Regions from separate parts of the Sporosarcina siberiensis genome, predicted to be linked through region 1. Evidence: predicted binding sites of a transcription regulator. Region 1 holds the regulator's gene; the other holds the start of a gene.
The links. Region 1 encodes LexA, which represses DNA repair genes until DNA is damaged. Its sites were predicted from a motif close to CGAACATATGTTCG; they were not measured.

Region 1 (16,412 bases):
AGAGAAGTGTTGACAGGTAATCTCTTTCTATGAACTGTTAGTGAGTAGCTAAAGAAGTAGCTTAATAAAGAATCACCCCGCCAATAGCTTAAGCTAAGACGAGTGTTTAATATTATTTTTTAGCTTTCTCTTTACCTTTTACTTTAGGTTGTTTCTCACTCGCTTTATTCATCTGATTCATCATCTGGTTAATCTTCTTTTGAGAAGGTTTTTGTCCCATCTGCATCATCATCATTCGCAACATTTCTTCATTAATCGGCGGGTTATCTTTCAAATATTTCATCATATATTGACGTGCAATGAAAAATCCTAAAGCTACACCTGCTAATAACGCAACAACAATTAATATAATTCCTAGCGTCAAACTCATCCGCCATACCTCCTTCACCTAAGTAGTTCAAGTAAACGTCACCAAGAAGGATTATACAACAGATTGAGTCGTTATACTACTTATTTAGCGAAATAATGCTTCTTCTTGTCCACGCATCTTCATATATTTGACTGGTTTTAACCAGCCCCATTCCCCATATCCGTCCATTACTGCGAAAAACCTATTGCCAGATTCCGAGAGTGCAACAAATAAATCAAGATCAAGCATTCTAGAACCATCACAATATACATTCAAAGCGTACGAAGAAAGTGAAATGGATATAGATCCTTTAACAGGATGAGTTAATTTGTACTCATTATTATTAAATTCTACGATTGGAAATAACTTTCCGAGATTATTTAAGATTGCCTCATTAATAGCTTGTCTTTCTAAAACTTCACATAGATAGTGCACTTCAGGTAAGTTTTTGCTATTTTCCGGGTTCTCTGTAAGTAAATCATATAATAGCCTTTCGCGTCCAATTACAAATGGCTGGTACATTTCTTTCACCTTATATATTTCGTATGTTCGCACTTATCGCCACCCCCTATTTAAATCGTACACCTTTAGAACTGAAAAGACTGTCATATTACGGAGTGAAAACTAACTATTATTGTCACAACAAGATGAATTCTAAGTATTCTGTCTAAACCGAGTAAAGAAAAACTGTTCCTAATTCCGTAACACGGATTCAGGAACAGCACTTTTTCGTTATTCGGCAAGTAATGCCTTTACTTTAGAGATTACATTTTCTTCATTAAATCCATACTTATCAATAACTGTATCACCAGGTGCGCTTGCACCAAATGTATCAATAGTAATTAAATCGCCTTCGTCACCAATGTATTTATGCCATCCAATTGAAGCACCCATTTCTATTCCAAGACGCTTTTTAACATTTTTCGGAAGCACACTTTGTTTATATGCAATCTCTTGTTTTTCAAATAAATCCCAAGAAGGCATAGATACAACAGATACGTCGATGCCTAAAGCTTTTAGTTTTTCTTGTGATGCAACTGCAAGACTTACTTCAGAACCTGTTGCAATCAGAATTGCATCTGCAATTTCTTTACTTGCTGGAGATACAATATACGCACCTTTTTTAACGCCTTCCATTGCAAGCTCTTCTGTTTTCGCTAAAACCGGTAAGTTTTGACGAGACAAGATTAAGCATGTAGGTGTATTGGTAGATGAAACCGCAATATTCCATGCTGCTGCAGTTTCATTCGCATCTGCAGGACGTATAATAGATAGTCCTGGCATTGCGCGAAGCGCTGCTAAGTGTTCTACAGGTTCATGCGTCGGACCGTCTTCACCGACGGCTACACTATCATGCGTGAAGACGTATGTTACAGGTACGCCCATTATGGCTGATAAACGTATCGCTGGACGAACGTAATCGCTGAACACAAAGAAAGTTCCTCCGAAGACATGCAGTCCACCGTGAAGTGCCATTCCATTTAATGCTGTACCCATAGCAAATTCACGGACTCCAAACCAAATATTCCGGCCAGAATAGTCGGACGACAAGAAATCTCCAGCGCCTTTTATTGTTGTTTTATTAGAACCGGCTAAATCTGCGCTACCTCCGAATAATGACGGAACGGCTTTTGCAATCGCATTGATTGCATCACCTGATGCAGACCGAGTTGCATGAGAAGTACCTGCTTCATAAGTCGGTAACGATTGTTCAAATCCTTCCGGTAACTTACGCTCAATTGCATCTTTAAGTTGCTTTGCTAAGTCACTGTACTCTTCCTCATATTTCGAGTAAAGATCATTCCATTGTTTTTCTTTTTGTGCACCTTGTTTTTCGGCAGCTTGACTGAATGTTTCATAGACTTCATCAGGTACATGGAAATCCTCTTCAAAAGTCCATTTGTAATATTCTTTTGTTAATTTCATTTCCTCTTCACCTAGAGGCATACCGTGTGCATCTGATTTACCAGATCTGTTTGGTGAACCGTAGCCAATTACTGTTTTAACTTCAATAATTGTTGGCCCGCCTGTATTGGATTTGGCCGTTTCAATCGCATTTGAAATATCGCCAATCTCGTTTCCATCTTCTACGCGGATGTAATTCCAACCGTATGATTCAAAACGTTTACGAATGTTTTCTGTAAATGACATATCCAAATCGCCATCAAGTGAAATATCATTACTATCGTAAAGTACGATTAATTTATCCAATTGCAGATGACCTGCAAGCGAGATTGCTTCCGCCGCAACGCCTTCCATTAAATCTCCGTCTCCACAAAGTGCATACGTATGATGATCTACAATGTCTAATCCGGGTTTATTGTAAGTAGCAGCTAGATGCTTTTCTGCCATTGCCATTCCAACCGCCATACCGATACCTTGACCGAGTGGCCCCGTAGTCGCCTCGACTCCTACTGTATCGCCGTATTCAGGATGACCTGGTGTAGAAGAACCCCATTGTCTAAACTTCTTAATTTCTTCCATAGGAAGACCATATCCTCCTAGGTGGAGTAAGCTGTAAAGAAGCATAGATCCATGACCAGCAGAAAGTACGAAGCGGTCCCGATTGAACCACTTTGGATTTGCTGGATTATGATGCATATGTTTTGTCCAAAGCGTATAAGCCATAGGAGCAGCACCCATTGGTAATCCCGGATGCCCAGAATTAGCCTTTTCGATTGCATCGATGGATAGTGTTCGGATTGAGTTTACTGCAAGTTGATCAATTATTTCAGTCATTTGAGTACATCCCTTCTAAATATCAATTTCATTTTTTTAGCAACCTGTTCACTTTTGTCAAAGGGTTACTTTTTCAGCTGAAGTTCGACCCCTACTGAATTAGTAACTAACCAAAAAAATGTCTTGAAATATGTTGAAACTATTCTACACATACAAGTTTAGACAACCTATGAGCTAAATACAATACTGAATGCACTTCTGACACTTAGTTGAGATATTTTCCATCACGTAAACGCTTTACCTTATCTGGCGTAACATCGTTTCCTTCCGGATCAAGTACCTTCACATGTTCAATAGTATCACGCATTGAAGCACGGAATGACTCTAGATACTCTTTGCGTAAACGCGTTTGTTCTTTTGCTTCCTCGATTGATAATCCAGTTGTTTTAGCCTTATTTGCCAGGACATTAATGCGATCGATTTTCTCTTTAAATTGCAATTTTATTCCTCCATCTTTAATATAGAATGATTAAAACGTATACAAAAAAAGCAGAAAGTGCAACAAATCAGCCTTCCTGCTTTTTTTGATATTCAATATATCTACGATGAACGGTCGCTTTACTTACGTCATGTCCAAGCCCATTAAGTACACTTGTGATTTCTTCGTATGTAAGACCTTTAACCCTAAGGGAAACAATTTCACTAATCGGTATTTCAATTCGTTCTCTGCCTTCCATATTTCCTTTGTTTTTCAAGTTCCTCTCTGGTCTATAGCCCTTCTTAACGGCTCTTTTCATACCACGACGTATTTTGGCATTATGTAGTTTTCGTTGGTATTCCTCGACTATTGATAGGATTTCTAAAAGCATTGTGTCCATTTCATTTAAAGCAATTGGACCTTTATCGCTATGTGAATAAACTTCTGTGTTTGTTTTTTCAAGGAGATGCAGGACGGCCATACGTGCATTTCCACGTCCAAGTCTCGTTTCATCTTGGATGAGTACTGCATCAATTTCCTCATCCCGAACATATTCAAGTAAATCTAATAATCCTTCGCGATCAATGTCAAAACCACTATGCCGATCTGTAAATGTTTTCTGATTAATAAAACCTAGTTCTTCTGCCATTTGTTCAAGCTCTTCCTCTTGCCTAGATAAAGACTTATCTTGTTGTTCTTTATCTGTACTAACCCTACAATAACTAACGCTTTTTTTTACTTGGTTCATTATTTATCACCTGATGCTAGTTTTGCAATGTCCATATTTTCATCTTTCACCTTTTTTATAATGGGCATTTTTAAATCATCTCCAATTCGTAAATTAGTTGTCGAAAGGTTGTTCAAGTCCATTACTTTTTGAATCCACTGCTTTTTCGGTGTGTTTTCGGAGTAATAAACGGATAGTCCCCATAGTGTATCACCTTCTGAAATAATTATTTCTTCAAATGCAGGCTCACTACCTATTTTATTTGTCCCTATAAATGTAAATGTTATACATAAAGCAATTACAAGAAGTAAATAACTATTATTTTTAATGAAAGTCATCATTTCTCCCCCTAGCGAATGTTTGTTCGGAATACATGTTCTCATCATAATTCACTTTTTTTCAAAAGTCAACATCTATTTAGAACCTGTGTTTGCTTTTTTGAAAATCGACTGTTATACTAAAACTAATCAAAAGATTCCGTCCCAACAGGCATTATCACTGTAGGATGGTTCTAGTAAACTATTAATTGAGAGGTGATTCTTATGAAAAAAATATCTAAACGACAAGAGGATATTATGAGTTTTATTAAATCCGAAGTTCTGCAAAAAGGATATCCACCATCTGTTAGAGAAATTGGCGAGGCAGTTGGACTTGCTTCCAGTTCTACAGTTCACGGACATCTTGCCAGACTAGAAAGTAAAGGATTTATAAGAAGAGACCCAACTAAACCAAGAGCTATTGAAGTACTCGATCCTGAAGGATTGAATGCCTATAAACCAGGTGTTATTAATGTTCCACTGGTGGGTAAAGTTACAGCAGGTTTGCCGATTACAGCGATTGAAAATATTGAAGAGTATTTCCCGCTCCCTGAATCATTTGGTACATCCGAGGATAATTTATTCATGCTGGAGATTGTTGGTAACAGCATGATTGAAGCCGGTATTTTAAATGGGGATCATGTTGTCGTTAAACAACAACAGACTGCACAAAATGGTGAAATTGTTGTTGCGATGACAGATGATGATGAGGCAACTGTGAAACGATTCTTTAAAGAGAAAAACTATTTTAGATTGCAACCGGAAAACTCTTCTATGGAACCTATTATTTTAGATAATGTATCGATTTTAGGTAAAGTTGTTGGGGTATATCGGACAATTCATTAATTCATAAGAAAAAAAGGAATCGTTCTCACAAAATGTGAGAACGATTCCTTTTTTAATTTGTTTTGATCAGATTTTCTTTTACAAGCTTAGCAATTGAAGACAAGACCGCTACTTTTACATGTTCATATGTAAGTCCACCCTGTACATAGGCAGTAAATGGTGGCCGAATTGGGCCGTCTGCTGTTAACTCAATGCTTGAACCTTGTATAAACGTTCCTGCAGCCATTATAACGTCGTCGGTGTAACCAGGCATATAAGACGGTTCAGGTGCGAAGTGTGCATTAATAGGCGAGTTTTCTTGAATCGATCTGCAAAAAGCAATCATCTGCTTAGCATTTTCAAATGAAACTGCTTGGATCAAATCGGTTCGTTTCACTGAATAATGTGGTGTCGTTTCCAAACCAAAGTCCTCTAGTAATGCTGCCGTAAAATGCGCACCCTTTACCGCTTGACTCACAACATGTGGTGCAAGAAAGAATCCTTGGAACATTTCACGAAGCGTGTCTAGTGAAGCACCAGCTTCAGCACCGAGTCCAGGTGATGTCATACGGTAGCCACATTGTTCTATAATATCTGCTCGACCCGCAATATAACCACCCGTTCGAACGAGTCCCCCACCAGGATTTTTAATAAGCGAACCCGCCATTAGATCAGCGCCCACATCCGTCGGTTCCTTCTCTTCTACAAACTCACCGTAGCAATTATCAACGAAAACAATAAGTTCCGAATTGATCTCTTTAATGTTTCGAATCATCACTTCAATTTCTTCTATCGTAAAAGAAGGACGATCAGAGTAACCTCTAGAACGTTGAATCGCAACCATTTTTGTTTTGCTATGAATATTATTTATGACTTCTTCAAAATTAACTGAACCATCTAAGTTTAGATCAATGTGTTTGTAAGTGATTCCGTAATCATACAAAGAACCAGTATCTTTGCCTTTTCCAGATACAATCGATTCCAGTGTGTCATATGGTTTACCTGTAATATACAGTAATTCATCACCAGGCCTTAATACGCCGAATAAGCTAATGGAAATTGCATGCGTTCCCGAAATGATTTGGTTTCGCACGAGACATGCCTCTGCTCCAAATACTTCAGCATACACTTTTTCCAATACATCTCGACCTTCATCATCATAGCCATACCCTGTAGAGCCGTTTAGATGGAAATCACTCACCCTATTATTTCTAAAAGCAGCAAGCACTTTACTTTGATTCATAAAAGCGGTTTTTTCGATGACACTAAAATAAGGTATCAGTTTTCGTTCGATTTCCTCAGACTTTGTGAGCAATGCATTATTTTCGTCAGCAAACATTATTTATTCCTCTTTCTTTTTACATATTCCATTCATTATCTTATCACTTTGCTCGTTGTCGTCAATCTTTTATGCACGTCAAGTTGCTTGTTTTAAAGATTCTGTTACTATAAATAAAATGGTTTGAAACGGAGGAAGTCGATTGGCCTGGGATGTCTTGAGTTTAATTGGCACAGTTGCATTTGCGGTTTCAGGTGCAATTGTTGCGATGGAAGTAAAATACGACTTATTCGGTGTATATATATTAGGTGTAGTTACCGCATTTGGAGGTGGCGCACTGCGTAATTTACTTATTGGTGTTCATACGGACACATTATGGGAGCAAGGATTTTTATTTAAAGCGGCACTCATTTCAATCACAATTATCTTCTTATCTTCTCATAATTTGCTGTCCCACTGGGAAAAATGGGGAATCTATTTTGATGCGATTGGATTAGCAGCCTTCGCTGTTCAAGGAGCGATGTTCGCAGTAGAACTCAATCTTCCTCTAAGTGCTGTAATTGTTGCTGCAGTTCTAACAGGTTCAGGTGGAGGTATTATTAGAGATCTTCTTGCTGGAAGAAAACCTCTCGTTTTTAGAATTGAAATTTACGGAGGCTGGGCAGCACTAGCGGGTTTAGTCATTGGGCTTGGTCTATTTGAAGGGGACGTTGCACTTTACATTATTCTCGCGCTTACAACGACTTTACGAATCCTCTCAATTATTTATAAATGGAGATTACCATTTCGAACAATGCCTGATTAAAAAACGGAGTAAGGATTACATCCCCTACTCCGTTTTACATTTGTTATTCTTCTGGATTCAGTATCACATTTTTTGATGGAAGAAATGTTGATATTGCATGTTTATAGATGAGGTGCTGTTTGCCATCCGCTTCAATAAGTACTGTAAAATTATCGTAAGATTTGATAAGTCCTTTTAATTGAAAGCCGTTTATTAAAAATATTGTGACAAAAGTGCTGTTTTTCCTCAATCCATTCAATACGATTTCCTGTAGATTCCCCTGTTTCATACGCGAGCTCCTCCTGTTGTAAAACTATATTCATTCACTCTTTTATATCTTTCGCTTTTTATCGTTAATATCCTTCAATATTCCAATAATTATTACTTTTGTTCCTAATTTTGCATCATACCATGAAATTTCTAGCTTATTCCTAAAATAGGTCAATTGTCTTTTTGCATAGTTCCTAGTATTTTTTTTAATTAATTCAATCGATTCCTCAAATGTACTATGCCCTTCGATGTATTGATGAATCTCTTTATAGCCAATCGCTTGAACGGACTGCATATTCCGAATCCCCAAATTCCATAAGTTTTCCGCTTCTTTCAAGAGTCCCTTTTGAATCATTACATCCACTCGTTCGTTGATTCGCTCGTATAGAATTTCACGATCTACATCTAAACCAATAATAAGATGATCATACAGAGGTTGTTTACCTGCATCGTTTTCATGGTCTTCCTTAGTTCTGCCCGTCACTTCAATTATTTCTAGTGCGCGGACAAGTCGTTGATGGTTATTAGGATGGACCTTTTCTGCACTTAATGGATCTAAGGTAGCCAATCGCTTGTGTAAAATCCCACTTCCGTATTCTAAGAGTTCCTCTTCTAGACGTTTTCTAACCAAAGGGTCTGAAGCTTCTTCAGTGAACCGAAAATCAAACAATACAGACTGAATGTAGAGCCCTGTGCCACCTACAATTATAGGAATCTTTCCACGATCTTGTATGTCTTTTATCCAATTACGAACCTCAGTCTGATACTGAGCAACTGAAAACGTTTCATTTGGCTCTTTAATATCAAACATATGATGTGGAATGCCTTCCATTTCTTCGTTAGTAATTTTTGCGGTCCCAATATCTAATCCTTTGTATACTTGCATTGCATCACCGTTAATCACTTCTCCGCCTATAGCTTTAGCTAGTTCAATACTAACAGCAGTTTTACCGGACGCAGTGGGACCAACTATAGCGATGACTTCTGGACAATTTATCATCGACTTTCCATCCACTCCCAAATCATTTGAAAGACCTCATCTGAATTTGTATCATTCACTACTTCATGTCGACTTTCATCATATAACATAACGGTAACATCCTTAATTCCAGCATGGTCGTAGCCTTTCGCAACATCCCATATAGCTTTCCCATAATTCCCGACAGGATCTTTCAAACCCGAAAACAACAATATGGGCAATGTCTTTCGTATTTTTGCAATCTCTTTTTTCTTATGAATAATTCCAAGACCGTCAAATAGATCTGAGAAAAACTGTGTCGTTGGTACGAATCCACAATACTTGTCTTGCATATATGATTCTATAACTTCGGGATTTTTTGATAACCAATCAAATTTAGTCATAGGGTGGTCGATTTTTCGATTGAACCCGCCAAAAACTACTTTGTCTAGCAGTTCATTTGGCTGATCAAAACCGTGTGTTCTTCCTAGAACCTGAACGAGTGCTTTTCCTCCGTAGCGTGCCAAACCAGGATCCCCTCCCGTACCCGAAAATACCGCACAATCAATTCCATCACCAAATTTTTGAATATACCGCCGACCAATGAAGGATCCCATACTGTGACCAAAAAGAGTGAACTTCGGAGTGGAGTAGACATTCTGAAAATATGTAACGATTTCAAATGCATCATCAATCATGCGCTCAAAACCACTATCTTCAGCAATATATCCTTGGATACCATTGATTTGCGATGTTCTCCCATGTCCTCTATGATCGTGGCTCGAAACAACATATCCCTTTTTCACGAATTCAGTTGCAAATTCAATATACCTTCGACTATGCTCCGCCATACCGTGAAGTATATGAAGATGACCTATAGGTATTCCTTCAGGTTCCATAACGTATGCATAAATTGAAAAACCATCCGACATTTCCAATGACATTTCCTTCATTATCTCAGTCCCCCTTTATGGCACTATATCTCATTGCATTATGTTCAATGACTTCAATATTTATCCAACTAGTTGTTGGAATTCATCAAAGTTTAAAAACCCGTGCCGCCTCAACTGCTTTTTTCCAACCTTTGTATAATTCGTCCCGTTCGTCTTCCGCCATTTGTGGTGAATACGTCTTTTCTTTTGACCAAAGCGATTCAACCTCTTCGATTGATTTCCAAAAGCCTGTTGCAAGACCTGCCAAATATGCAGCGCCAAGTGCAGTCGTTTCTTTATATCTCGATAATTCTACATCTGCCTGTAATAGATCACTTTGAAATTGCATTAGAAATTCATTTGCAACCGCTCCACCATCCGCACGTAAGATACCAATTTCCATCCCTGCATCCATTTCCATCGTAAGAAGCACGTCTTTTGATTGATAAGCTAAAGATTCAATTGTTGCACGAATGAAATGTTCCTTCTCAGTACCACGAGTTATCCCAAAGACCGCACCACGAGCGTCAGAGTCCCAGTAAGGGGTTCCAAGTCCTACAAAGGCAGGAACAACATAAACACCCTCTGAAGAAGCGATACGAGTTGCATAGGCCTCTGCATCCGAGGAATTTTGTATCATTCGAAGCCCATCTCGTAGCCACTGCACGGCTGACCCCGCAACAAAGACACTTCCTTCAAGCGCATAAGTAACTTCACCGTTCAGCCCCCATGCAATTGTCGTAAGTAAACCATTATCTGAACGAACCATTTTATCGCCCGTATTGAGGAGCATGAAACAGCCTGTTCCATATGTGTTTTTAGCCATGCCTTTTGTGAAACACGCCTGACCAAATAAAGCACATTGCTGATCCCCGGCCGCACCTGCTATAGGAACTTCTACACCAAAAAATATGGTTGGATCGGTATTCGCATAAATTTCGGAAGAGGGTCGAACTTCTGGCAACATAATTGGTGGAATTTGCAACAATTCACAAAGCTCCAAGTCCCACTTCAATTCACCAATGTTGTAAAGCATTGTCCGGGATGCGTTGGAATAATCCGTTACATGAACTTTCCCTCCAGATAATTTCCAAATTAGAAATGAATCTATCGTTCCAAATAATAAATCTCCTGCTTCTGCAAGTTGTTGAGCACCTTTTACATGATCCAGGATCCACCGAACTTTTGTTGCTGAAAAATACGGATCCAGTCTCAATCCAGTTTTTTCGTGAATCTGTTTTTCATGACCCGCTTCTCGAAGACCATCTACAATTTCTTGCGTTTGTCTGGATTGCCAAACAATCGCATGATAAATCGGTGCCCCAGTTTTTTTATTCCAAACGACGGTTGTTTCACGTTGGTTCGTAATGCCAATGCCATCAATGTCTTCTGCTTGCTTTCCACTTTCCGTCAACACGGTTGCTATAACGGCTAGGACAGAGCCCCATATTTCATTTGCATTGTGTTCAACCCAACCCGGCTTTGGGAAGTATTGCCTAAATTCACGCTGCGCAGAATGCACCATATCGCCTTCACGGTTAAAGAGAATGGCCCTTGTACTGGTTGTTCCCTGATCGATTGATAAAATATAATCTCCCATCGTAGACCCCCCTTTTACATCACTCTTTTGAACATCTTCTCAATTTCATAAGTTGTAAAATGGACGAGAACCGGTCGCCCATGTGGACACGTAAATGGATTTTCAGAATCCGAAAGATCTTTTAACAATCGCTCCATATCCCCAAGTGTTAAATAGTGATTTGCTTTAATTGATTTTTTACAGCTCATCATAATTGCAGCATCTTCTCGAAGTTTACCAATATCAATCTTCCGGGAAGTCAAAACTTGCTCAATGATATTTTCAATGATTTCAGATTCCTCACCTTCTGGAAACCATGATGGAAACTCCTTCACTACATATGAAGTAGGTCCAAACTCTTCTAAAAAGATTCCTACTTCTTCAAACAAAAACATGCTTTCCTCAATCTTTGTCTTGTCGTCTGCTGAATAGTGAAACATTAGGGGAATAAGAAGAAGTTGGCGTTCTTTATTATCCGAGTCTTTTAATTTGTCTCTAAAGAATTCATATTTAATTCGTTCTTGTGCCGCATGCTGATCAATCATGAAAAAGCCGTCTTCATTTTGGGCGATAATATACGTTCCATGAACTTGACCAACAGGAAAAAGCGTAGGAAATCTTTTTTCCGGTTCGACTGGTAACTCATCTTCTAATTCCGGACTTTCATTTACTATCCAACTGTCTTCCACCGTAACATTCTCGACTTCGCTATACGTTGTTGGTTGAATTGTAGTATTGGCCGGAATTGTCGGACGAGCATGATTTATGTTTTTCCACAGATTCCCCTGTTCGGAAGGCTTCGAGACTACTTTTTCTTTCTTCACCGCACTTGGAACAATTACATTTTGACGAATTGCTTGTCCAATTGCTTCTTGTATAAGTGATAACAATTCCCCTTCTTTACTCATCCGGATTTGTTGCTTGGAAGGGTGTACATTGACGTCCGTTAGAATGGGATCTCCCACAATATTTACGATTGCAATGGGCAAGCGCCCGATTGGTAAATACGTATGAAATGCATCAAGGATTGCCCGATCGATAGCGTAGCTTTTCACCCATCTGCCATTGACCATTAGTGTTATATAATTTCTAGAAGCTCTCGTTTGCTCAGGGAGCGATACATAGCCACTCACTTTGTAGTCTGCATTACTTCCTTCAAATGAAATCATTTTTTTCGCCAAACCGATACCGTAAATATCTGAGAAAACACGTAATTGATCGCCACTTCCAGATGTTTGTAAAATCGTTTGACTGTAATGCGTTAATTTAAATGCGATTTCCGGATGACTTAGGGCAAGTCTATTCACAAGTCCAATAGTATGCCCGAGTTCCGTCTGAATTGTTTTCATGTATTTAAGTCGTGCAGGCGTATTGTAAAAAAGTTGCGAGACCGTAATATCCGTTCCTTTTCGAAGGGCAGCACTCTTATGTGAGATTAAATGTCCTCCTTCGATATGAACTTCTGTACCCGTTGTTTCGCCGTCCGATGTCCATAAATTAATTTTCGTGACAGACGCAATACTAGCAAGAGCCTCACCGCGAAAGCCTAATGTTCGAATCCGAAACAAATCATGCTCATTCATTATCTTACTCGTTGCATGACGTTCAAATGACTGGACAGCATCAACCGAACTCATTCCTTTTCCGTTATCCGTTACACGAATCTTCATGAGACCTGCTTCTTCTAGTGCAATCTCAATAATAGTGCTGTCAGCATCAATCGAGTTTTCAACAAGTTCTTTGACTATAGAAGCGGGACGCTCTACAACTTCGCCAGCCGCAATTTTATTCGATAATAGATCGTCCATCACTTTGATGATATTCACGCTAATCATCCTTTCTTAATGCTTAGCTTCTCTTTCAATTCAAAAACGTATTGTAAAGCGAGTAACGGCGTCATATTGAGTACATCTTTTTCTTGTAAGTTGTTTAGTACTTCTTTTTCTTCAGTTGTAATCGAGTCGCCAGACTCATTTTGAATATCAAAAAAGGCTAATTGCTCTGGTTCATTAAAATGTTGTGGTGCTGTTTTCTCGCTTTCGAATCTTTCCAATAATTCCTTTGCACGCTTCAGTAAAGGTTCTGGAAGTCCTGCAAGATCTGCAACGTAAATTCCGTAACTTCTATCAGCAGCGCCTTTCATTACTTTATGCAAAAAGACTACTTTTCCATCTTGTTCCATAGCAGCAACATGCACATTTTCAAGTCTCGCTAACTCGTTATCAAGATTTGTTAGTTCATGGTAATGTGTTGAAAATAGTGTGTTGGCACCAATTTCATCGTGAATATGCTCCATCATGGCTTGTGCAAGCGACATTCCATCGTACGTTGATGTACCACGACCGATTTCATCAAATAATAACAAGCTTTTTTCAGTTGCATTGGCAATCGCATGTTGAGACTCCATCATTTCCATCATAAATGTACTTTGACCCGATGCAAGATCATCCGCAGCTCCGATTCGAGTGAAAATTTGATCGGTTACAGGGAGAAGTGCTGTGTCGCAAGGGACATAACAACCAATTTGGGCCATTACAACGGTGAGAGCTATCTGACGCATGTACGTACTTTTACCGGACATATTTGGACCTGTAATGAGTAACATATTCGCATCATCTGTTAAGATGCAGTTATTTGGAACATATAAAGAATGATCCATCATTTTTTCCACAACAGGATGTCGACCATTTTTTATTTCCAACGCTTTACCTTCGTGGAATACCGGTTTTACGTAGTTTTGATTTTCGGACACAGTTGAAAATGCTAAAAGTACATCCAACTCACTTAAAACAGATGCTAACTTTTGTATTTCTCTTATATGAACTTTCATCTCATCGCGAAGTGTGCTAAATAAATCGTATTCAAGTTCAAGACCTTCAGACTCCGCATTTAAGATCAAATCTTCCTTTTCTTTCAGTTCAGGTGTTATGTAACGTTCTGCATTCGCCAGCGTTTGTTTGCGTTCATATCGCTCTAAATCAGCTAAATGAATATTGGATTTTGTAATTTCAATATAATAGCCGAATACTCGGTTATACCCTATCTTTAAAGTTCTAATACCTGTTCGAACACGTTCTTCTTGTTCTAATTCAGCGAGCCAAACTTTACCGTTTTTCGCTGCATCGCGATATGTATCTAGCTTTTGATGATAACCATCTTTTATTACGCCGCCATCTTTTATTGATAAAGGAGGATTTTCTGCAATTCCATCTTCCAATTTACAACGAATTTCATCGCATAAATGAATCCGGTTGGAAAACTCACCCAGTAATGATCTGCCGGAATTTGCAAGTGCTGTTTTAATATCGGGAACTTTTCGAAGTGAATTTCGAAGTTGTGCAAGATCTCTACCGTTCGCACTTCCCATCGAAATTCGACCCGCTAAACGTTCAAGGTCATACACTTCTTTTAAACTTGTTTTCAACTCATCTTTCAAGAAGTATTCTTCAATTAATTCAGTTACGGCTTCGTTTCTTTTTTCTATTTCCTTAATGTCCGCCAGAGGTTGATGTATCCACATTTTCAGTTTTCGAGCACCCATCGCTGTAACTGTTTCGTCTAACAACCAATAAAGGGACCCTTCTTTCGTACTGTTGCGAATGGATTGAACAAGTTCCAAATTCCGCATTGAATTCGCATCTATGGATAATAGAGCCTGCTTTTGGATGAATTCAAATGGACGTATATGTTCCAGTGCATTTTTTTGCGTCCTTTTCACATATGTAAAAAGTTTACTGCATGCTTCCAGTACATCCTCCGGAACAAATGCATCCGTTTCTGGAATTTCTTCACCGTATTCAATAGATAGAACAATATTACGTTTACTCATGCTGCCGCTTAGTGCTATATGCAATCCTTCTCCAACAACAACTTCTTTCATTCCAAGCGCTTCAATTTCAGAGATTAAGGTACGCTCGTCTCCAATTACATATTGTACTTTCCCTTCACCTGTTGATAAATCGAGATAGGCAAGTGCATATTTATTATCCTCGATACAATCTGCTGAACCGATAAAATGATTCGTATTCGTATCAATACTTTTTCCTTCCGTCATCGTGCCCGGTGTTACGATACGCACAACACCTCTTTTAACAATTCCTTTTGCAGTTCTAGGGTCTTCCATTTGTTCACATATTGCTACTTTATGTCCTTTTTGCACAAGTGTTTCGATATAACCTGCAGCCGCATGATACGGGACCCCACACATCGGAATTCGATTGCCACTGCTGGCATCACGACTTGTTAAAGTAATTTCAAGAATTTGAGAAGCTTCTTCTGCATCTGTAAAAAAAAGTTCATAGAAATCGCCTAATCTGAAGAATAGAAAAGCATCTTCATGGTCCGCTTTAACTTTCAAGTATTGTTGAATCATTGGTGTGTGTGTTGTCATTTTTTAACCTCGCTACATAAATTATTTTCGTTTTTACGATTTCCCTTTATTATACCAAACTAAATGAATAATAGTGCAAGCACCTCTTGTTTGCTTGCTCATCTATCATAAATTAATATCGCTTCATTCGTAAAATAAAAAAAAGCCGGATAAAATTTCCCGGCTTTTAGAATGGTTTCGAATCTCTTCCTCTTCTCGGATCGGACCCTTCAGTGTTTACTGGTTCTTGCATCGATTTCTTTTCAGGTTCATGTACTAGATGATTCGATGATTCATCATTATACGGCCACTCTTCTTCGAAGTTAGTCGGATGAACCGAGATAGCAACTTTCGTTTCCCCAACTACTTCAGCAAGCAGTTCTCGTTCAACAGAGATAATGAACTTTTCACCGCAATCTGAAATGATTGCTTCCGTACAGTTGGGATGTTGCAAAACATTTACAAGAATATCCTCTTGACCCGACGTCGGCTCATCTCGGTAAGACAATCGAATTTTATCCTTGTACGGAATTGTTTCGGTAAAAACAGATGTCTTTGAATGGTCATGGTGTGAATACCAAACATTAATATCGAATTTTCCTGTAACCTCGATATATCTACCGCTTTTTTTCGCTTGATGAGTATGGTTGATCACCCAGCAACCAAGTATACTCGTTGGATTGTTTGGCGGTCTTAATGTCTCTTTTGACTCAGTTCGTTTTTTTCCTTTAGCAATAACTGCCTTAGTTACAATTTGACGTAAATTTTTCAGCTCTATTCCTCCTTCGTTTAGTTCAATTCATCTTATGCGAAAGAAGCCCAGAGCGTGAAAAAATCGGTAGAAATAATTTCCTACCGATTCGTCA
Region 2 (16,412 bases), on a different contig from region 1:
CAATTTTCTGCCTGTTTTATGATTTCAAATAGGTCTGTTATATGATGCAGCATATAATCCGGTTTATAATTTTGTAAAAATTGTTCCCCTTTTATAGACCACGATACTCCAGCGGTACGTACTCCAGCATTCTGGCCACCTTCGATATCATGATAATTATCACCTATCATCAGTGTATTCTCTTTTTCAGCTTCCAGTTTTTCAAGTGCAAGTAAAATTGGTTCAGGATCCGGCTTTGTTTTGGTAACATCATCCATACAAATTACAACATCGAATACTCCATCTACATCTAGGAGATCAATGCCTTTAAGGACCATGTCTTTTTTCTTAGTCGAAACAATCGCCATCTTCATACCAGCGGCTTTTAGCAAGTTGAGAGTTTCTGATACACCATCAAACTCTTTGGCAAGCTCATCGTGCATCATCATATTCCAGGCTCTATATTCTTGAATCAACTGCTCAGTACTTTCAGGATTCACTGAATTAAAGGATTCATGCAACGTTGGCCCAAGAAATTTTAATATATCCATTCTTTCGTATTTCCCTGGATAATGATTGCCAAGAACGTGCTGAAAAGTTTGAATGATCAACTCATTTGTGTCCAGTAACGTACCATCAAAATCGAATAATAAAGTATTAATTGGTTTAACCATTTACAATCGCCCTTTCTCTCTATGTTGTTCAATTCGTTTACAGACATTTGCACCTACTATCGTTAGAAAAAATGCTGCCACAACATATATTCTAAGTAGTGGCAACACAGGATATCCATTTCTTTATAGGTCTGCATTAATATATACTGCTTTTATTTATCTTGATAAGTTAACTTCACTTTTTGAACATATCGTCTTACAACAAAAATCACGATACCAACAATGACAGTTATTACAGACACAAGTTGCGCCGCTCGCAGTTCACCAATGACATACAAACTATCCGTCCGCATTCCTTCTATGAAAAACCGGCCTACTGAATACCAAATAAGGTAAAACAGGAACATTTCCCCTCTTTTCAAATGAACTCTGCGTAATAAAATAATGATAATAAGTCCAACGACATTCCATAAGGATTCATATAAGAATGTTGGATGATACGTTACACCTTCTATTGTCATTTGGTTCATTATCCAATCAGGGATAAGTGTATTATTTAAAAAGTTTTCAGAGACAGGTCCACCATGTGCCTCCTGGTTCATAAAGTTTCCCCAACGACCAATTATTTGACCGATAAGAAGACCTGGAGCTGCAATGTCAACTACCTTCCAGAAAGAAACTCCACGCTTCTTCGTGTAAAAGTAAGTAGTGATAAAAGCACCAATTAATGCCCCGTGTATCGCAATTCCACCCTCCCAAATCTGAAAAACTTGGCCAAGGTTATCTTTATAATAATCCCATGAGAATATAACATAGTAAATCCGCGCACTAATTATCGCAATAGGAACCGCCCAAATGAGGAGGTCTGTTAGGAAATCTACATGCATTCCCCGCTTCACCATCTCACGCTGAACAACGATGAACCCAAGTACAATTCCAAGCGCAATTAAAATTCCGTACCAACGTACTTCTAAAGATCCAAGAGAAAATGCTATTGGATTAATTGCTAGTAAGTTACTCATATGTAGTATTTCACTCCTCTTCGTCCATCTGGCTCGGTTTACTTCCAATTACATTGTCAAGTTTATCAGAAAAATCTCTTGCTGCATTGACCCCTAGTCTTTTTAGGCGGTAATCCATCGCAGCAACTTCTATAATGACCGCCAAGTTGCGTCCAGGACGAACAGGCACTGTTAATTTAGTCAGTTCTGTACCAATAATTTTTATTTTCTCTTCATCAAGCCCCAGTCGATCGTAAGTTTTTTCCAGTACCCAGTCTTCTAGTTCAAGAACTATTGAAATTCGAATGTCACCCTTTATTGCACTTGCACCAAACAATGTCATCATATCTATAATTCCAACACCGCGGATTTCCAACAAATGCTCAATGAGTTCCGGAGATGTTCCAATTAAAATATTTTCAGCTACTTGTCTAATTTCAACTAGATCATCAGCTACGAGGCGGTGTCCCCTTTTCACTAATTCAAGTGCTGTTTCACTTTTACCAATACCACTTTTCCCAGTTATTAGAATTCCAATTCCGTACACATCCACTAAAACTCCATGAACTGCTGTCATTGGAGCAAGTTTACTTTCTAAAAAGTTTGCCAACATCCCTGAAAATCTTGTCGTTGCAATACTTGTACGAAAAACAGGAATCCCCATTTTATCAGCTGCTTCATATAATTCTACAGGAACTTCCATTCCATTTGCAGCAATAATGGCCGGAGTTTCTTCTGTACAAAGACGATTCATACGATCTATACGATCCGCTTTCTCAAGGCCATTAAAAAAAGATAATTCCGTTTTACCAAGCACCTGTATTCGCTCCGATGGATAAAAAGTAAAATAACCAGCCATCTCAAGTCCTGGACGAGAAATATCACTTTTATATATTTTCCTCCCAAGTCCTTCTTCTCCCGCCTTGAGCTGAAGTGAAAACCGATCCTGTATTTTTTTCACAAGTACATAAGACATTATCTTTCCTCCATTCACTTACATTTACTAAACATATTGATTCATTTTAACATAACTCGAGAGGATGTCTCCTTCTTGCGGATTTATTCTTTGTAGAAAGTGAGGAGAAACCGTAAGAATGCAATTCGATAAAAAAAGGTTCACACACAAAATACTAATGTGTGTGAACCGGTTATTATTATAGTTGTTTCGCGTTATAGCAAACAAGTACAGAACCTGTTTTCGCTTCACCAAAAATGTGTAATGAGTTTTTATCATCGATTTCCTTTTTAAAACGAATCGTTCGTTGGAACAACTGATTTTGATCGGTTGTACGCTTTACATCCTCTAATTGTAAATCAAGTCGCCCCATATTCGACGAAATTTCTCCTGATAACGAACTATCAGAAGGAATGTATATTTCAACGGATCCACTCATCGTTTTTGCTTCAATTTTCTCCGCATTAGGATCTGTTGTAGTTACAACGACATGTCCACTTAGAGATTGAGCTTCAACATTTTTCAGAAGACCATCAATATAAACACGTCCATTTAACGTTTCCGCTTCCAATGATGTTCCCACTAATCCATTCAGATCAATGGAACCATTTACAGTTTCAAATTCTGCATCTTTAAAAGTAAGTCTGGAAACACCAATTTTCCCATTAGCCGTTTTGACGCGAACTTTATTTGCTTCAACATCATTCATTTTAAATGAACCATTTAATAAACGCGCTGAAATTTTTTCATAATTCTTTTTAGGTATAAAAAGATCCAAATTCACTTGGGTCATTTTCATATTACTAGAAACCATCAGTTTATGATCCTCATTTACGAAAAGGATTTTATCAAGAAATTCACTTTTTGCAATTTCCTCAGATTCAGAATTGTAGGTTTTCACAGTGAAATCCGCTCGAATCTCATCTTCTTCTCCACAGTGAATCATAACTTTCCCATTATCTATATCCACGATAATTTCTTCGATTCCATCTCCATCTTTTGAAATTGAGTGATTAAAAGAAAATGCGTGTCCAAAAGGTGTTTCAAAATCAAATGTTTTCACTTTTTGTACGGCAGATTGCATGAAATGCATAAATCGATCGCCAACATGAGAAAAGTCTTTCTTCAAATCTTCTAAAAAGTCGTCCATAGAAGGTTCTTCCGATTGATCATCAGTGGATTTAGAATCTTTAGTGTCAAATTCTTCATAAGGAATTTTTGATTCTTCAGCTTTTTGTCCGGTAGTTTCTTGATCACTTGCAGGTTGAGAATCCCCTAACTTTTCAAGAAGTGTTAAAGCATCTTCTGTAGTAATAATACCGTCTTCAAGCATTGTTAAAATGCGTTTACGTTCGCTTTGCATAATTCAGCCTCCTAATAGCTTTTTCGGATTTCTCCGTATTTCTCTTATGTGTATATATACGATTGAATCTAGAAAAGGTTTCATTTTCAAATCAATTCTGCTGCTTCGACTTTTGCTTCCATCCGTTTCCGGTCCCGTTCAAGAATCATCTTCAAATAATGACCTGTATACGATGCTTCTGATTTCGCAATTTTTTCCGGAGTACCCGTAGCAATTATTTGCCCGCCTTTGTCTCCGCCTTCTGGTCCTAAGTCTATGATGTGGTCTGCAGTTTTGATGACATCTAAATTATGCTCGATGACAAGTACTGTATTACCGGTTTCAACGAGTCTTTGTAACACTACAAGAAGTCTTTCAATGTCATACGTGTGAAGACCGGTCGTAGGTTCATCAAGAATGTAAAATGATTTTCCGTTCGAACGTTTATGAAGCTCCGATGCAAGTTTTACACGCTGCGCCTCCCCACCCGATAATGTTGTAGCGGACTGCCCAAGTTTAATATATCCGAGCCCGACATCTAAAATCGTTTGAAGTTTCCGACTGATTTTGGGGATGTTTTCGAAAAAGAGTAGTGCATCTTCTACAGTCATATCTAAAACATCGGCAATGTTTTTCCCTTTGTAACGGATTTCAAGTGTTTCGCGATTGTAGCGTTTTCCGTGACAAATTTCACAAGGTACATAGACATCTGGTAAAAAGTGCATTTCAATTTTAATGATACCGTCTCCGCGACACGCTTCACAACGGCCGCCTTTTACGTTAAAACTAAACCGACCCTTTTTATAGCCTCGTACCTTGGCTTCATTCGTAGAAGCGTATACGTCACGCACATCATCAAACATACTTGTATATGTTGCCGGATTAGATCTAGGCGTTCGCCCAATCGGAGACTGGTCTATCTCAATTACCTTTTCGAGTTCTTCTAAACCTGTAGCAGATTTATATTGCCCAGGTTTTTGTTTTGAACGGTTTAATTTCTGAGCGAGTACTTTATATAGGACTTCATTGATCAATGTACTTTTCCCTGAACCAGAAACTCCTGTTATAGCAATAAACTGGCCAAGTGGGATATCCACATTGACATTCTTTAAGTTGTTTTCTGCAGCACCTTTAATCGTTATTTTCCGCCCATCTGACTTACGTCTTTTCAGAGGCAATGGAATAAACTTTTCACCACTTAAATACTTACCAGTCAGCGATTTAGGGTCGTTCATCACCTCTGTTGGTGTTCCTGCGGAAACAACTTCCCCACCGTCAGCACCGGCACCAGGGCCCATGTCAATCAAGTAATCTGCCGCCATCATCGTGTCTTCATCATGCTCAACAACTATTAATGTATTTCCTATATCCCTCATGTTCTTAAGAGTTTCGATCAAACGATCATTATCACGTTGGTGAAGACCGATTGAAGGTTCATCTAAAATGTATAGGACACCTGTTAGTCTAGAACCAATTTGAGTTGCCAATCGTATTCGCTGAGCCTCTCCTCCAGAAAGTGTTCCGGATGCTCTTGATAACGTTAAATAATCTAAACCGACATTAATTAGAAATCCAAGTCGCTCAGCTATTTCTCTCAAAATAAGTGCAGCAATCTGGGTATCCTTTTCAGATAACGTTAGACTTTTAAAGAAGCGATCGGCTTCAATTATGGACAGTTCCGTTACTTTTCCTATATGAACATCATTCACTTTAACGGCTAAAGACTCTTCTTTCAGACGATATCCGTTGCATGATGGACATGGTTGTTGAGCCATATACTTCTCCATTTGGTCACGAATATAATCTGATGAGGTTTCTTTATACCTTCTTGCTATATTCGATAAGACTCCTTCAAAGTAAATATCGCTATCACGCGTCCCGCCAAATTCATTTGTATAACGAAAGCGAATCTTTTCATCTTTGGAACCATTTAATATTTTATCGAGTTGCTCTTCTGTAAGTTTCCCTACAGGTGTTGCCATTGAAATTCCATAATGCTTGGCAACAGTTTTTAATAACTCTGGATAATACTGAGAACTTGTCGGTTCCCATGGTGCAATTGCATGCTTTTTCAAAGATAAAGAGTAATCTGGAATGACAAGTTCTATATCTACTTCGAGTTTCGTTCCAAGTCCATCGCATTCCCCGCATGCACCAAATGGACTGTTAAATGAAAACATGCGTGGTTCAAGTTCGCCAATTGAAAATCCACACAGTGGGCATGCATGGTGTTCACTGAAGAGAATTTCTTCTCCGTCAATAACATCTACTATCGCAGTTCCTTCAGCAAGGCGTAGTGCAGACTCTAGTGAATCGCTTAAACGTGCCGCAATATCTTCATTCATAACAATACGATCGATAACAACTTCAATATTGTGCTTCTTATTTTTATTCAACTCAATCGTATCGTCTAAATCAATGATTTCACCATTCACTCTTACACGTACATATCCTTCTTTACGGATGTCTTCAAGAAGTTTTACGTGTGCCCCTTTGCGACCCGAAACAATTGGTGCCAGTATTTGGATTCGTGACCGTGACGGCAGCTCCATAAGTCGGTCAACCATTTGTTGGATTGTTTGCGACGATATTTCTGTGCCGTGTATCGGACAAATCGGTTTACCAACACGTGCGTACAGCAAACGCAAATAATCATAGATTTCAGTTACAGTACCTACTGTAGAACGAGGGTTTCGGCTCGTTGTCTTTTGGTCAATTGAGATTGCAGGCGATAATCCTTCAATTACATCTACATCCGGCTTGTCCATTTGCCCTAAGAACTGACGGGCATAGGAAGACAATGATTCTACATATCGTCGTTGACCTTCTGCGTAAATTGTATCGAAAGCAAGAGAGGACTTTCCAGATCCAGAAAGTCCTGTCATTACAACAAGTTGGTCTCTCGGTATATTTACGTCAATATTTTTTAAATTATGTGTTCGTGCACCTTGTATGATGATTTCTTTATTTCTCATAGGACTCACCTCTCTGCTTTCAGTTCCAAAATAGTATCTCGCAATTGTGCAGCCCGTTCGAATTCAAGCGCTTTTGCTGCAGCTTTCATCTCTTTGTCTAGAACTGCTAAGAGTTTTGTTTTTTCATCTTTCGTAATCTTTTTACCCTTCGTCAGTTTCTCAAAATAAGACTCCTCTTCTTCTGCCACTTGTGTTGCACGAATTACATCTCTTACTTCTTTAATAATTGTTGTTGGGGTAATGCCGTATTTAATATTGTGCGCATGTTGGATATCTCTACGACGTTGCGTCTCACTGATTGCCTTAGTCATTGAATCCGTCATTCGATCCGCATACATTATTACGTGACCATTAGAGTTTCTTGCAGCACGACCAATCGTTTGGATCAAAGCACGTTCAGAACGAAGGAATCCTTCTTTATCCGCATCTAAGATTGTTACAAGAGAAACTTCTGGAATATCAATACCTTCACGTAAAAGGTTTATACCTACTAATACGTCATATGTTCCAAGCCGTAACTCCCGAATAATCTCAATACGTTCAAGCGTTTTTATCTCCGAATGAAGATACTGTACTTTAAGTCCAATTTCTTTTAAGTAATCAGTCAAGTCCTCAGACATTTTTTTCGTAAGTGTCGTAATGAGTACACGCTCATTCTTTTTAATCCGTTCATTTATTTCATAAATTAAATCATCAATTTGTCCATTAATAGGTCTTATATCAATTGTTGGATCAAGCAGCCCCGTTGGTCGAATAATTTGCTCAATCATTTCGGGGGTGTGTTCGATTTCATAAGGTCCCGGAGTTGCCGAAACGTAAATAGCATTATGCACCTTTTTTTCAAATTCCTCGAATTTTAAAGGACGATTATCCAATGCCGATGGCAACCGGAAACCATGTTCCACTAATGTTCCTTTTCGAGCTTGGTCTCCGTTATACATTCCACGTACTTGTGGCAACGTGACATGACTTTCATCGACAACTAATAGAAAGTCTTCAGGAAAATAATCTATAAGTGTATATGGTGTAGCACCAGAAGGTCGAAGTGTTAAATGACGGGAGTAATTTTCAATCCCCGAACAAAAGCCCATTTCTTTCATCATTTCCAGATCGTAGCGTGTCCGCTGTTCAAGTCGCTGAGCCTCAAGAAGCTTGTCTTCATTGCGCAACACAATTAAACGTTCCTCAAGTTCAGTTTCAATGTTTTCTATGGCTTTTACCATTTTCTCTTCACTCGTAACAAAGTGGGATGCTGGAAAAATAGCCACATGCTCGCGTTCAGCAATGATTTCACCTGTTAAAGCCTCTACTTCACGGATTCGATCAATTTCATCGCCGAAAAATTCAATCCGAAGACAGCGCTCATCACGTGATGCAGGAAATATTTCGACAACATCACCACGAACACGGAATGTTCCGCGAACGAAGCTTATATCATTCCGCTCATATTGGATATCAACAAATTTCCGCAGAAGATCATTTCGTCCTATTTCCATGCCTTTTCGTAAAGAAACGACGTGATCACGGTATTCTGTTGGAGAGCCTAAACCATAAATACAAGATACAGAAGCAACAATTAGAACATCTTCTCTTTCGAATAATGAAGATGTTGCTGAATGTCGTAACTTATCTATTTCATCGTTAATACTTGAGTCCTTCTCGATATACGTATCAGTATGTGCAATATACGCTTCTGGTTGAAAATAATCATAATAACTAACAAAATATTCGACTGCATTATCCGGAAAAAACTCCTTGAATTCACTATATAATTGCCCTGCCAATGTTTTGTTATGCGCCATGACAAGAGTTGGTTTATTTATTTCTGTGACAACATTTGAAACCGTAAACGTCTTCCCACTACCTGTTGCTCCTAGAAGAGTTTGATGTTTTTCATCTTTTCGCAGTCCTTCTATAAGTTTAGCAATAGCAGCCGGCTGATCGCCTTGCGGAGTAAATGGAGCTTTCAAATTAAATTTCCCGACCATAGTCGTCCCTCCAAAAAATGAATTATATATACTTATTTATAGTATATACTAAATCAGTAATATATAACGAACATCTGTTTTAGTTAAATGAAAGGACGCCACATGAATAACTCATGTGGCGTCCTCGATATTTTCAAACAGTTTCATTGAAGTGTGCAAGTTGATCGGAATATTTTAGAAAAGATTGTTCGTCTAGACAATCTAGTGAATGATTAATAAGCACCATCAGTCTTTCCTTCGTTTGTTCCCTGTGAATACGATTTAGAAACAAGTCCATATAAATTTCATTGAGCAGTTTTTCTGCCTCAATCGAAGAACTGTTTCTCCCCACGGCTTTCATAAACTCAGCATATGAATAATTGTTCTCCATTTCACTCACCCCTGATGCCTTTTAATTAGTATATATAATTATCCAACAAAGTTGCAAGGTTTTTTGAAATATTCTATTTATTACGTCAAGAACAGTTAAATAGTCATATTAGTAAGCTTCTTTCTTTTCACCTGTGTTCCGAATCGTTATTTCCGAAATTAATAAAATGATACCTAGAAGAAGAAATGGTGTCATTGTAAACCCATAAAAATACAATGCGGCTATCAATACAAATCCAGCTTGGATCCACTGCACTTTACGGACAATCTTTCGGATTGCACCTGGGCGAGTATCTTCTTTTTCTGGAAACAACATATCCATTCGGAACTCATATCCAGAACGAAGTGCATATATCAACTGAACCGCGGATGCAAATGCAAGTGCCCCAGCAAATATAAATATCACAATCGGGAACGGAATAAAGAGAGTCCCCACTACAGCTATGGCGGTAAGTCTGACCCATAACCAAAAAATATCATCCGTACGAATAAACGTACGTTTAATAAGATAAGATTGTGCGATACCGCTCTCCATTTTCACTGGTCTAGTTAGAAAACTAAGCCAAGCTCTTCTACTGATAGACCCTTTCAAGTGCGGAACATCTGTAAAGTAATTTGCAAATCGATAAAAAGCCATCATACGATTTTGTTCCAACTCAATGAAATGGTCATATGGAAATGGTTTTTTACTTTTAACATTTCGCCAATACACACAGTAAATACCAATCATAAGAACAATAGGTACAATGATAAGTGGATTAAAACTTAACAACACTAGTAGAAGGCTTGATATCAACAAGAACCGGATCGCACGGTCGAGCCACACCCAACGCCCCCTAAGTGCATGCCTAAAATAATATTCTGTTTCAACAAAAATCCTCTTAAAAACAACTATGAAAACAGCAATCCAAATATAAATAATTTTCGATCCTGTCTCTGTAGCAGAAAGAAGAGGTAAAATAATAATAAACAAAATAAAAGGCAAAGGTAACTGAGAAAAGGTTGTCCAACTTAAGGCTCGGCTCAAGTAACTTTCCAGTTGCTTTTCTAAAGGCAAAAAGTAAACTGTATCTGCCTGTTTAATTAACGTCACAGGTGGAGAATACGTTAGAGCTGCACCGATTAGAATGGCCGCAATATATGCAACTGGAAAATTTGCTGGTACATCCTTTAGCCACTCACTATACGCATAACCTCCTGCCCCTATTGTGAACACGAAGACGATTGCTAAATGTCCCGTAAATACATATTTCAAATACTTCTGAAGCTCTGTCATGTAATGGACAAAACGGGTTCCCCATATTTCACGCAAATTGTTCATGATCTGATTCCTCTGTCATCGCAATGTATAAATCATCTAAGGATGCATTTGGCCGTCCAAATGCCTCTCTAAGTTCTTCCATTGTTCCTTCTGCCCGCAGTTTTCCTTCATGCAGTAGGATGATTCGATCACAATGCTGTTCCGCCGTTGATAAGATATGTGTGGACATCAGAACGGATGCGCCTTCTGCCTTCTTTTCAGACATCTGTTCGAGCAAAGATTTAATACCAATCGGATCTAGCCCAACAAAGGGTTCATCAATAATATATAAGGATGGATTTACAAGAAATGCGCACATAATCATTACTTTCTGTCGCATTCCTTTTGAAAAATGAGACGGAAACCATTTTAGGCGCTTTTCCATCATAAATTCTTTTAAAAGACTTGCTGAACGAGCTTCAAAAACATCCTGATCAATTCCATAAGCCATCGCAGTAAGTTCAAGATGCTCTCTAAGTGTTAATTCCTCATAGAGAATCGGTGTTTCCGGAATATAAGTGAAGGATCTTCTGTATTTTTCTGGATCTTCACCGAACGTCACACCATTTACCCGAATTTCACCACTGTGAGCATTCATAAGCCCAATGATATGCTTAATCGTTGTACTTTTTCCCGCACCGTTAAGACCAATTAAACCAACGAGTTCTCCTTCTCCAATTTCAAAAGACAAATCGTGTAAAACTGGTTTGCGGGAATAACCACCTGTTACATTTTTCAATTCAACAATTGCCATGTCCATCCCCCGTTCTACTTCTATAATAACAAAAACATTCCCTTAATGTCTTGTCCACCGCACATCTATTATTTAAAGATATGATACACTTATCTAAATAATGAAAGGAAGTGGCAAAATGACTGAGTGTATTTTTTGTAAAATCATTGAAGGAACCATTCCAAGTGCAAAGATTTATGAAGATGAACATGTTTATGCATTTATGGATATTATGCCCTTAACTAAAGGACATGTACTCCTTATTCCTAAGAAACATACTGAAAATGTCTATAATTTCACCGCTGAAGAAGCCGGTCAGCTCTTCGCAGTAGCTCCAAAAATCGCAAATGCATTGAAGGCAGAATTTAATCCAATTGGAATGAATTTACTTCAAAACAACGGTGCTCCAGCAGGCCAATCCGTTTTTCATTTCCATTTGCATTTTATACCTCGTTACGATGAATCTGATGGTTTCGACTTAGCATTATGGGAACCTAAAGTTTCAGAGTATACACCTGAACGCATAAATGAAATCGCTGCAAATATTCAAAAACAACTCTCATGAAATAAATACAAATCTACTTAGTTTTAATCGCCTTTTATGTCGTACTCTTTATTTTAGGAGTAGAAAATCTGTTTGCATTTTTTCATATTACAGTTGTACTTTTATTATCAATCCAATTGTAATTAAACCTACAAAACAGACTTGGTTTTTAATCGCAGCCTCTATTAATTATAGATATTAAAGCTTTCCAATCGTAATTCGGAAAGCTTTTTTTGTTGTCGAGACATCTTTAAAATGTTTTAATTAAACTATACTAAGGAATAATAGAAGTATCGAGAGGAGAATACTCAATTATGAAAACATCTACATTTTTCATTGGCTTGGCAGTAGGAACCGTTGCTGCCGCAGTTACCGTTTTATACTCTACTCCGAAATCCGGGAGTGAACTGCGCACATCCGTTAAAAGCGCCTCTACGGACATGAAAGAACTACTTCTAGACGCTAAAGAAAAAATCAATGATTTAAAAACGTCCATTACAAAGCTAACAGCAGAAGCAAAAAAAACCGTCCCTGGTGCTATTGATGACATTAAGGAATCGATAGTAGACTGGCAACAAGGATCTGAACCAAACAAGCAACGCATGGAAAAAGAACTTTATGAAATTCGGACAGCAATCGAAAAACTAGAAGAACTTATAACACCACAACAGAAATGACTTTTCGTTACGGCTATCTATTTTCAAAATAGGTAGCCGTATTATTATCGTTAAAAAAGTTTTTTAATAATTAGTACTTCTTTTTTTATGCTTTACTGCTATAATAAAAGATAGTTAAATATCACAGAAAGTAGGTGCTATTCATGATTGATGAGAAATACCCGCTAAAGGAATCAATGATTTTTACACAACGCGTTGCACAGATGTCAAAAGCTCTTTGGAAAGCTGTGGAAAAAGATTGGCAGCAGTGGATTAAACCTTATGATTTGAATATTAATGAGCATCACATTTTATGGATTTCTTTCCATCTTAAAGGTGCTACTATTTCTGAAATAGCTAAATTTGGTGTTATGCACGTTTCGACAGCGTTCAACTTTTCAAAAAAACTAGAACAGCGTGAATATCTAGAGTTCTACAAAAAAGATGATGATCGCAGGAATACATATGTTTCAGTAACTGAAAAAGGAAAAGATCTTTTAGTCGAAATGAACAAAAGCTACTATGATACTGAGCACGGTATATTAAAAGGTTCTTTACCAATAAAAGAACTATACGGTAAATTCCCAGAATTTCTAGAAGTAATGTCCGTTATCCGTAATATTTACGGGGAAGAATTTATGGAAATATTTGAACTCGGTTTTAAAAATATCGAAAGCATATTTGATGATTCAAGCAATCAAATACTAATCGACAAAGATATCGTGAACGATGAAGAACTTTGACACTAGTTTTATTCCCCAGATTTAAATTATTTCAATTTCTTACAGCTTCTGCTATGATAATTTAGAACGCTGAAGAGGGGGAATAAACTTGATTCTAATTATAGCAGTTCTATTTTCATTATTTTATTTATTCCAGATAAATAAAATGACATTCGCACTTTGTGAATCAAAAGAAATTCCTGAAGATAAGCAACCTAAAGTCTACAGAACAGTTAATATACTCATTACAATTTTGATTTTGTCGTTTTTTGTTCAAGTTCTTGTATCCACATGAGAAAAAGTCCATTCACCCTAGAAGGGAAATGGACTTTTTTATCGTCTTTTTTTAGCGTATATTTCTTGAGTAGCTTCTGCTTTTTTAAATTAGTACATAAATGCTGCACCAACAATTATCAAAAGAATAAATAACACAACAATCAGCGCAAAGCCTGAAGAACCTTGGTTATAACCGCTCACAGGAGCACCCCCTCTCTCTCTATGTATCTTATGCGCTGCATTGTCGTATTTGTAGGCAGTTTATCTGGGAAGAGCATTTTGTTTTTAAAGTATTTTCATGTTATAATATCTCCTGTTGCATATAAATGTTAGGGGAGAAGATACTTAATGAAAAAATTAATACTAGCTTCAGCATTTGCTACATCTATCCTTTTAGTATCAGCATGTACTGATAAAGAAGTTGCCGAAACAAATAATGTAATCGCTTCAACAAAAGCCGGTGACATTACAAAAGAAGATTTATATGAAGAGATGAAAGATTCTATTGGCACTGAAGTTCTAGAAAATCTCATCCTACTAAAAGCGATTGAAAATGAATTTAAAGTATCTGAAAAAGAGATTGATGAAGCAATAAAAGCTGAAAAAGATAAGTACGGAGACAGTTTTGACCTGTACCTTCTACAAAACAATACAACTGAGCCTGTTTTTATGAAAAAAGTTGAATTCCAACTCTATCAACAAAAAATGATTGAATCATTAGATGATGTACCTGCTGAAGAGATTGAAGCACAGTTTGAGAATATGAAAAAAGAAATACATGCACGCCATATTCTAGTTGCAGACGAAAAAACAGCTGACGAAGTCAGTGCTAAATTAAAAGATGGCGAAGACTTTGAGAAACTAGCAAGAGAATACTCAACAGAACCAGTAGCTCAAAAAACTGGTGGGGATCTTGGATGGTTTGGCATTGGTAAAATGGTTCAACCATTTGAAGATGTAGCTTTTGAATTAGAAATCAATACAATTAGTGAACCTGTACAATCGACATTCGGCTTTCACATTATCGAGGTACTTGAAACAAAAGAAAAAGAACTCGAAAAAACGTTTGAGGAATTAAAGCCTGAAATTGAAAACAACCTTAAAGCACAGCTATTTGAAGAAAAGCTAGTAGTTCTTCTAAAAAATGTAGGTGTAGAAATTAAAGATGATGAATTTAAATCCGTTCTTAATGAATATATAACTACAGATGCAAAAAAATAAAATATAAAAACCCCGTAGACCAATTTGGTCTACGGGGTTTTTATAAAGTGCATATTAATCAATAGAAGGTTTATAAAATGAACGATTTTCTAATGGGAAGATTCTTTCAGTAAACTCGCCTGGCTCTGCTTTCCCAAGAGCTCGATTTAACATATTCATTTTCGCATCAATGTTATCTATATAATGAAGCATCTCCGCTTCTTGCAACATTGGTCGTTTCGGACTGCCCCATTCTTCTTTACCATGATGTGATAATACCATATGTTGCAATAACATCACTTCTTCACCTTCAATTTCAAGCTCATCCGCAGCTTTCGAAATTTCATTTACCATTATTGTAATATGGCCAAGTAGATTTCCTTCGATTGTGTATTGTGTTCCTATTGGTCCTGAAAGTTCAATTACCTTTCCAATATCATGAAGGATAATTCCAGCGTACAGTAGGTCCTTATTCAATGTCGGATACAATTCCGCTATCGCTTTTCCAAGCTTCAACATGGATACGACGTGATCGATAAGACCAGAGACATAATCATGGTGATTACGCGTTGCTGCAGGATATGTCATAAATGCCGCTTGATGTTTTTTCAATAAATGGCGTGTAATCCGTTGGATATTCGGATTTTCCATTTCAAAGAAATATTGCATTAACTCTTCATACAATACTTCTTTACTTTTTAACGCTGAAGGAACAAGTTCAGAAAGGGTGACGCCCTCTTCGTCTTTCACAGGACGGATACTTTTAATACGCAACTGATTTTTACCGCGATAATCATGGACATCACCACCCACTTTTACAATAGTGGATGTCGCATATGTCTTCTCATGCTCCTCTGTTGTATCCCAAAGTTTGGCTTCAATGTCGCCGCTCTTGTCTTGTAAAATGAGTGTCATAAATGATTTTCCTGTAGTTGTAACACCTTTAATGGACTGCTTAATGAGTAAGTTTAAGTCAACTGTTTCGCCAACTTTATAATCAAGTAACTTTTTCATCGTATGAACTCCTCCTGTTCTCTTCCTAATCTTGAAATATCTAAAACATTCGCATCTTGCCATTTCTCTTTCATATCCTTATGACAAGTGAAATAAATGAATTGACGTTGTTGACCTAATTTACTTACCGTTTCAATTATATTGGATAAGCGTTTTCCATCAAAATGAACGAACGGATCATCCATAATAATCGGGAAGGGCGCTGAACCCTTTAATGATGCTGCAAGTGCGAGTCGTAAAGATATATAGGCTTGTTCTTTTGTTGCCTGACTCAATTCAACAACTGGATAGTGAATGCCATTTGACTGTACCGCTTCAAAATATCCCTCATTCGTAACAACAAGCGAGCTGTAATTTTCATCAGTCAAATTACAAAACAGCTCAGCTGCGCTTTTCAACACTTCAGGTAACTTTTTCTCTTTCAATTCACTCATCGTTCTTTTTATCGCTTCAGATATCGCTTTGTTTTGTGACCATTTTATTGCAAGTTCACCAAATTCCGCTTTCTTCATTTCAAATAATTGCAGCTTTTGACTGTAGGTTTCATCTGTAAGAAGCTGTTTTGTTTTATGAACAAGTTCTGCTTTTTCATTAATAAGTTCATTTATTTGCTCGTTAATCGATAACAGTTCTAATTCAGCTGAATTTCCTTTATTCCGTAATTCTTCTTCAGTCATACCTTTATTTAACTCTAACAGATTATTCGCGGATAATTGAGCTTTTGTATCTGTCAGCTGATCTTTT

Region 2: uvrB (excinuclease ABC subunit UvrB) is a predicted target of LexA. The motif match lies at 8,922-8,935, and genes of this name have one in related genera.

The regions. Positions count from the first base shown of each region.
Region 1 covers NZ_JBHUGI010000032.1:76,741-93,152, forward strand. Annotated here, with positions in the region: gene ACFSFY_RS11290 (YneF family protein) at 113-370, opposite strand; gene sirA (sporulation inhibitor of replication protein SirA) at 455-904, opposite strand; gene tkt (transketolase) at 1,082-3,088, opposite strand; gene ACFSFY_RS11305 (DUF896 domain-containing protein) at 3,294-3,527, opposite strand; gene ACFSFY_RS11310 (YneB family resolvase-like protein) at 3,595-4,254, opposite strand; gene yneA (cell division suppressor protein YneA) at 4,254-4,571, opposite strand; gene lexA (transcriptional repressor LexA) at 4,776-5,396, shown strand; gene ACFSFY_RS11325 (methionine gamma-lyase family protein) at 5,449-6,714, opposite strand; gene ACFSFY_RS11330 (trimeric intracellular cation channel family protein) at 6,857-7,459, shown strand; gene hfq (RNA chaperone Hfq) at 7,503-7,727, opposite strand; gene miaA (tRNA (adenosine(37)-N6)-dimethylallyltransferase MiaA) at 7,770-8,708, opposite strand; gene ACFSFY_RS11345 (alpha/beta fold hydrolase) at 8,705-9,619, opposite strand; gene glpK (glycerol kinase GlpK) at 9,705-11,198, opposite strand; gene mutL (DNA mismatch repair endonuclease MutL) at 11,213-13,003, opposite strand; gene mutS (DNA mismatch repair protein MutS) at 13,009-15,567, opposite strand; gene cotE (outer spore coat protein CotE) at 15,734-16,318, opposite strand.
Region 2 covers NZ_JBHUGI010000005.1:40,967-57,378, forward strand. Annotated here, with positions in the region: gene ACFSFY_RS02620 (acyltransferase) at 1-3, opposite strand, end outside; gene ppaX (pyrophosphatase PpaX) at 1-653, opposite strand, end outside; gene lgt (prolipoprotein diacylglyceryl transferase) at 806-1,615, opposite strand; gene hprK (HPr(Ser) kinase/phosphatase) at 1,626-2,570, opposite strand; gene ACFSFY_RS02640 (DUF4097 family beta strand repeat-containing protein) at 2,749-3,912, opposite strand; gene uvrA (excinuclease ABC subunit UvrA) at 3,999-6,866, opposite strand; gene uvrB (excinuclease ABC subunit UvrB) at 6,872-8,854, opposite strand; gene ACFSFY_RS02655 (IDEAL domain-containing protein) at 8,988-9,224, opposite strand; gene ACFSFY_RS02660 (ABC transporter permease) at 9,333-10,544, opposite strand; gene ACFSFY_RS02665 (ABC transporter ATP-binding protein) at 10,528-11,277, opposite strand; gene ACFSFY_RS02670 (HIT family protein) at 11,396-11,821, shown strand; gene ACFSFY_RS02675 (YtxH domain-containing protein) at 12,115-12,477, shown strand; gene ACFSFY_RS02680 (HTH-type transcriptional regulator Hpr) at 12,621-13,199, shown strand; gene ACFSFY_RS02685 (hypothetical protein) at 13,288-13,473, shown strand; gene ACFSFY_RS02690 (YjcZ family sporulation protein) at 13,563-13,655, opposite strand; gene ACFSFY_RS02695 (peptidylprolyl isomerase) at 13,803-14,675, shown strand; gene yhaM (3'-5' exoribonuclease YhaM) at 14,730-15,668, opposite strand; gene ACFSFY_RS02705 (ATP-binding protein) at 15,665-16,412, opposite strand, start outside.